Regions from separate parts of the Solibacillus sp. genome, predicted to be linked through region 1. Evidence: riboswitches for the same ligand, from Rfam matches in the RefSeq annotation. Region 1 holds a riboswitch; the other holds the start of a gene.
What was found. Region 1 has a riboswitch for thiamine pyrophosphate ahead of thiW (energy coupling factor transporter S component ThiW). Riboswitches for the same ligand answer to the same signal wherever they lie in the genome.
Positions count from the first base shown of each region.

Region 2: it holds a riboswitch for thiamine pyrophosphate, as region 1 does, so the genes downstream of both, thiT (energy-coupled thiamine transporter ThiT) here and thiW (energy coupling factor transporter S component ThiW) in region 1, are expected to answer to the same signal.

Region 1 is NZ_JBELZM010000013.1:4,687-7,866, reverse strand. Features, by position in the region: gene ABS917_RS13110 (nucleotidyltransferase) at 1-626, shown strand, start outside; gene ABS917_RS13105 (cupin domain-containing protein) at 705-1,271, shown strand; TPP riboswitch at 1,381-1,470, shown strand; gene thiW (energy coupling factor transporter S component ThiW) at 1,560-2,066, shown strand; gene ABS917_RS13095 (VOC family protein) at 2,515-2,910, opposite strand.
Region 2 is NZ_JBELZM010000008.1:147,937-151,116, forward strand. Features, by position in the region: gene ABS917_RS10140 (SbcC/MukB-like Walker B domain-containing protein) at 1-552, shown strand, start outside; gene ABS917_RS10145 (hypothetical protein) at 601-732, opposite strand; gene ABS917_RS10150 (magnetosome magnetite crystal formation protein family) at 800-1,132, opposite strand; TPP riboswitch at 1,248-1,356, shown strand; gene thiT (energy-coupled thiamine transporter ThiT) at 1,571-2,137, shown strand; gene map (type I methionyl aminopeptidase) at 2,328-3,080, shown strand.

The DNA of each region.
Region 1 (3,180 bases):
GTTACCGGGAACCGGAAGAAGGACATACAAAAGATAAACGGCATGCTTTAAACGAATGGCTTATTGCCAATCAGCCAGTTAATAAATGGTTGAGCGGACTCGTTGTTCTACCGCTTGTGATCGCACCGTTTTATAGCTGGATGCTGTTTTTTACAATGTTGGAATGGTATTTATTTTCAGGGCTTGTATTAGCCGGTATTATTTACATGCTGAAAGGTGACAGAGTAGAAGACAATAAGGACTGGGAGTATAAAGGGAAGACAAAAATGATGCTTGATCTGATCGATTACCGCAAACACCCTTTTAATATTTCGCTTATTATCTACATCATGGTCATTGTCAGTTTTGTGTTGAGCAAGGGATTGGATATTCCGCTCTATATGGAAACAGGAGGCAACCCGCGCTACGTTACTTCTTTACCAACGATTTCGTTTTTAATGTCTTCCTTAATGGTCGTGAGTACGTTTATTTATATTATCAGTCATGGGGATTTCTTTGGTTTTCGTAAAGCCGAATTGAGTTATGAAAGAGTTATGTTCATCCACTTTGCAGAAATTATTGTATGTGGTGCTACCCTGTTTATTCTAATTTTCACATTAATCAATGCGTTATATGTGTATTTTTAGATGGATGGTTCATATCCAATAGGCACACACCGATAAATTTTTGCATATTTTAGCAACAATAATAAAAGAGGTGAACGATTGAATTCGAATCATGTTTCAGCGCAACCGCAGTTTACATTCGATGTTAATAAAAACCCGCTGTTCGTTAAAGACCAGCATAATTTTATCAATCTGCTTGGTGTCAACCAGTTAAATACGCTTGATAATATATCGTTGCTTGATATATATCTTAGCGCCAATAATGTTATAGAACCGCACTACCATCAAAATGCGGCGGAACTTGTTTACTGTATTACGGGGAGTGCAGTTGTTTCGATTTTGAATCCGTTTACGAAACAGCTGATGCATTTTCCGATTAGCCCCGGTCAAGTGGCGAACGTTCCTCAAGGGTGGTGGCATTACGAAGTCGCTACGCAAAACAACACGCATCTGCTTGCCATTTTCAATGCTCCGACTCCTGAAGTCATTTTAGGTTCCGACCTGCTCAAGCTGACACCAGCGAATATTATGGCCCACACTTATGGAATGAACGAAACTTTATGGACGCAGGCAGTTGCTCCTGTCAGACCCAATACTTTCATCGGTCCGCCAAACCCTTGGCAACAGGTCCAGCCCGGCAATTATGGCGGCGGGTATGAGCAGTAATTTTTCTCGGTCAAAGGGATTAAATTTCAAAAAAGCGTTTGCATAATGAAACGGCCATGTTATGATTATTGTGAAATTAACCTAATACTGGAAGCAGATAATCTGCTCGTAAAACTACTAGGGGCGCCTGTTTGGCTGAGAAGTACCCTTTGCACCTGATCTAGGTAATACTAGCGTAGGAAAGTAGTGTCGACCCCCTATTTTATATTTTTGTATAGGCTACGATACCACTTTCTTAATTGAAAGTGGTTTTTTTTGTTGCAAAAATTATTGTAAAGGATGGTAGAAATGAATAAAACGAGAAAGCTTACATACTCCGCGATTATCGCAGCAATTACAACGATTCTCAGCAGTATGGTGTATATCCCATTAGGTTTTGCGAAAATATTTCCGATTCAGCACTTTGCCAATGTCGTATCGGCGGTATTGCTCGGTCCATGGTATGCGGTGTTACAGGCATTTCTTACGTCGACATTGAGAAACTTGATGGGGACAGGCAGTATATTTGCTTATCCGGGCAGTATGATTGGCGCACTTTTAGCTGCATTTTTGTTTGCGAAAACGAAGAAACTGGCGTTTGCAGCGGTAGGTGAAGTAATCGGGACAGGGCTATTTGGTGCGATGGCTACTTACCCGATTGCGATTTTATTTTTAGGACAGGAAGCGGCGCTGTTCGGTTTTGTCCCGGCATTTATGATGAGTTCGTTTGCCGGTGCGCTTTTGGGCTATGGCTTACTGAAGATTATGGTGAGAAACAGGGCGTTTGGCGGGATGCTTTATCAGAATGCCGGTTGAGTAGCTGGCGGCGTGTGCAGAGGTTTTTTTTTAGAAAAGTTCGGGTGGTTATTAGAACTTCGGGGCGGGATATTAGAACTTCCGCGTACTTTATTAGAACAACTTATTGCTAGAAGATTTTTTATACAGATATATTGATTTTATTAGAAGAGCTGGAGCAGATATTAGAACTTTTGAGGACTTTATTAGAACAAATTAATAATGGAGAATTTTTTCCACCGGCTTATCGATTTTATTAGAAGAGTTGGAGCGGTTATTAGAACTTCTAGGTAAGATATTTGAAGAACTGCGGATGATATTAGAACAATTCGCATACTTATTAGAACAACCGACACTTATATTAGAAAATTTCACTTTTATTAGAAGATATTAAAATATATTAGAACAATTCAACCCTTTATTAGAAAATGAAGCGCCGGGTATCGGTCCAGACACCCGGCACCTTTTATTAAGCTAAATTGATCTGCCATGACACGCCGTAGCGGTCATTTAGCCAGCCGAATTTCTTGCTGAAACCGTAATCCCCGATTGGCATTAACGGATGTCCGCCTTCAAGCAGTTTTTCATACAGATGGTCGGCTTCCTCTTCCGTATCACATGTAATAAAAATAGAGAATGACGGTGTGAAGTCAAATTCATGTTTTATATTACTGTCAATGCACATAAATTCCTGACCTTTTATCGAAAAAGTAGCTTGCATGACTTTTCCTTCGTCTCCGCCTTCATTTGCCCCATAGCGGATAATGCTCGTAATTTCCGCGTCCTCTATAACTGATGTATAGAAGTTCATTGCTTCTTCAGCAACGCCGCCTTGAAACATTAAAAATGGTTTTGCACTTTTCATCGTACCCTTCCCCTTCTCAAATCAAATTAAATTTGCACCACTTCAATTTAGCCTATTTTAACCTTTTTCGCGAATTTTTCTACCTATAAAAAGGCATCTCCTAATTCGAAGAGCCTTTCGTTTTTTTCCCTTTACTAAATAAAATAGTGAAAAAGAATACGTTACATTCCTGAAATTCATAGGTTGGAGGGGTTACTACTTTTTGGACTTTCTGCATGAGTGACTAATTTTTATTAGAAGATTTAGTAGAGATATTAGAAGAGTTACCTT
Region 2 (3,180 bases), on a different contig from region 1:
AAAGCGAAACTGATGCAAGTCGAACATGTTTATAATTTAATTCGCGGTCAAAATGATGCGAAAATTTCATTTGAGCGGTTTGTGCAAATCGGCTATTTGGAAAAAGTGACACATGCGGCAAATGAACGTTTGCGTGTCTTATCAAATGGCCAATACTTCCTGAAATCCACAGGAAGGAAAGAAGGAAATGCCCAAAGCGGACTCAGCATCGATGTATATGACAGCCATACAGGGCAAACCCGGGATGTAAAAACACTGTCCGGTGGTGAAAAATTCAATGCCTCACTTTCATTAGCATTAGGAATGGCCGATGTTATTCAAAGTGTGCAGGGAAGTGTGCATATCGATACAATGTTTATCGATGAAGGTTTCGGTACATTGGATGAGGAGGCATTAAGAAGGGCAATCGATATATTGATTGATCTTCAGCAAACAGGCCGCTTAATCGGCGTCATATCACATGTGGCCGAACTAAAAGCAGCAATGCCAGCTATTTTGCAAGTGCAAAAGCTAAAAGAAGGCTACAGTAAAACAGAGATTATTATTAAATAGAAAAAAACACATTTCCCTCCAGTTAAAGCGGGAAATGTGTTTTTTGCATTAACGTTTTGGAGTTCGTCGTGTAGTTGCTGCTTGGGGAGTAGATTTTTTGTTGTCCATCATTTTCTTAATGATCGGGTACACGATTGGTCCATATTTAATAGCTGTTTTAATGAGTTTATTTAATTTCATTAGTATACACTCCTTAACGAATACGTTTCGTATAAAAATATACCCAAAGATGGAGCTTTCATAAACATTAACGTAAAACTTTAATGGCTTGAGCTAAATTCCATATTGCCAGGATGAACGTGATAACTACTAAAAGAATAAATCCGATAAAATGCGAACTGATAAAAAAGTCCTGAATGTTCAAGGTCAAAGTATCATTCCAGGAAAGAACGGAAGTGAAAAAGTAAATAATGTACAGAATCCCTAACAGTATCGGTATGAATTGGGAAATAAAAGCTTTTTTAGAATGGCCTTTAACAGCATCATCTTTCGTAACGATAAATATAATTAACGGTAAAATAAACGGTGCAAAATAAAAGCTCAAATAGCTCAGTGCACTTAAACCTTTCGATTGATCCATTATTTATCACTCCTTCGTATCTATTATATGTAATTCTAGTACATTTCAAAATAATAGCTGTTGAAAGTTGTAAAAATATTCGTTACAATGAGCATGTTCAAACAATAAAAATTAGATGTACCACAAGGGGTGCCGAGAAAGTCGGCTGAGATTGTGCACGGGATTGCACTGACTCTTTGAACCTGTAAGTTAGCACTTGCGTAGGGATGTGGATAGAAACCGACTGTTCAAACGATAGTCAGGCTTTTGTCCTGACTGTCGTTTTTTACTTTTTCCTACTGAAAAAGTAAAAGCCTCCGGCGGATGTCATGGATTCGGATATGAGTTCTTTACGCGAGCGTAAAGCCGAATCCCGACGCAATTACGCTAAAGCGTAATTGATTTCTATTCTATCCCTCTTCACTTTTGTTACATCGGATAAAAGAAAGGGGCATTGTTATGGACAGAAAGAAATTATTGATGATGGTGGAGATAGCGATATTTGCTGCCATCGGACTTGTATTGGATCAAGTATCTTTTAAAATGTGGGCACAAGGCGGATCGATCAGCTTTGTTATGGTACCGATCATGTTAATGGCCATTCGTTGGGGATTAACGGCAGGACTTGCAACAGGCTTGCTGATCGGCGTAATGCAAATGATGTTCGGTGCTTACATTGTGCACTGGCTTCAGGCAATTTTAGATTACGGTCTTGCCTTTACAGTAGTAGGATTAGCGGCAATTGTAAGAAAGCCATTATTAGAGGCTACACAATCACTCAATAAAGTAAAAATGGCACTTTATATTGTCCTTGGAGCACTTATAGGCGGTGCTTTAAGATTTGTTTCGCACTTGCTCGCAGGTGTCGTGTTCTTTAAAGAATATGCAGGCGATGATAATGTATGGGCCTATTCAATTATTTACAACAGTACTTATATGGTTCCTGCTACAATACTTACGGCGATTATTGCCGTTATTTTATTCACATCTGCACCTCGTTTACTGCAAAAAGTAAAAACAACATAACGAATAGGAAACTCAATGCTTGCGGTGAGGGATACTTTTCCCCCTGCAAGCTTTTTCTTATTTCAATAGTAGATTTTCATATTAAATTGGTCATAAATCAGGATAATTTTAAAAACCTTGAACAATTACAACCGATTTTAAGTATGCTATAGTTAAGGGTAGACATTGTTTAAGAGGAAGGAAGTTACACATGATTGTTACTACTCAAGAAGAAATACAAGCGTTTAAAAAAATTGGGCGCATTTGTGCTGAAATTCGTGAGGCGATGAAAGCTGCGACAGTACCTGGCGTGACAACGAAAGAATTAGATGAAATTGCTGGCCGTATGTTTGCGGAAGCAGGCGCGGTTTCTGGTCCTAAAGGCGAATACGATTTTCCGGGATATACTTGCATTTCAGTAAATCACGAAGTTGCACATGGTATTCCAGGGAACAAGGTTATTCAGGAAGGCGATATCGTAAACATTGATGTTTCTGGTTCTTTAAACGGGTATTTTGCAGATACAGGTATTTCTTTTGTCGTTGGTGAAGGTTATGAAGATAAAGAAAAACTTTGCACTGTAGCAAAATCAGCATTTGAACGTGCAATGACAAAGGTTAAAGCAGGTTCGAAATTAAATCAGATCGGTAAAGCGGTAGAGCGTGAAGCACGTGATCACGGTTTGACAGTAATTATGAACTTAACAGGTCATGGCTTAGGTAAATCATTACACGAAGAGCCAAACCATGTATTGAACTATTACGATGCTTGGGATACAACAATCATGAAAGAAGGCATGGTGTTGGCAGTAGAACCGTTCATTTCTGCAAAGGCCGAGCATATCGTAGAATCAGGTGACGGCTGGACATTCATTACACCGGACAAATCATTAGTTGCCCAAATCGAACATTCGATTATCGTCACAAAAGATAAACCGATCATTTTAACAACATTGGAAGACTAAGTTATAAACGTGGGAGCATACATAAGTGCACCCGCGTTTTTTTGTTCTATCAAAACTAGGTCCCAACATAAAATAATCAAATGATTCAAATAAATGACTG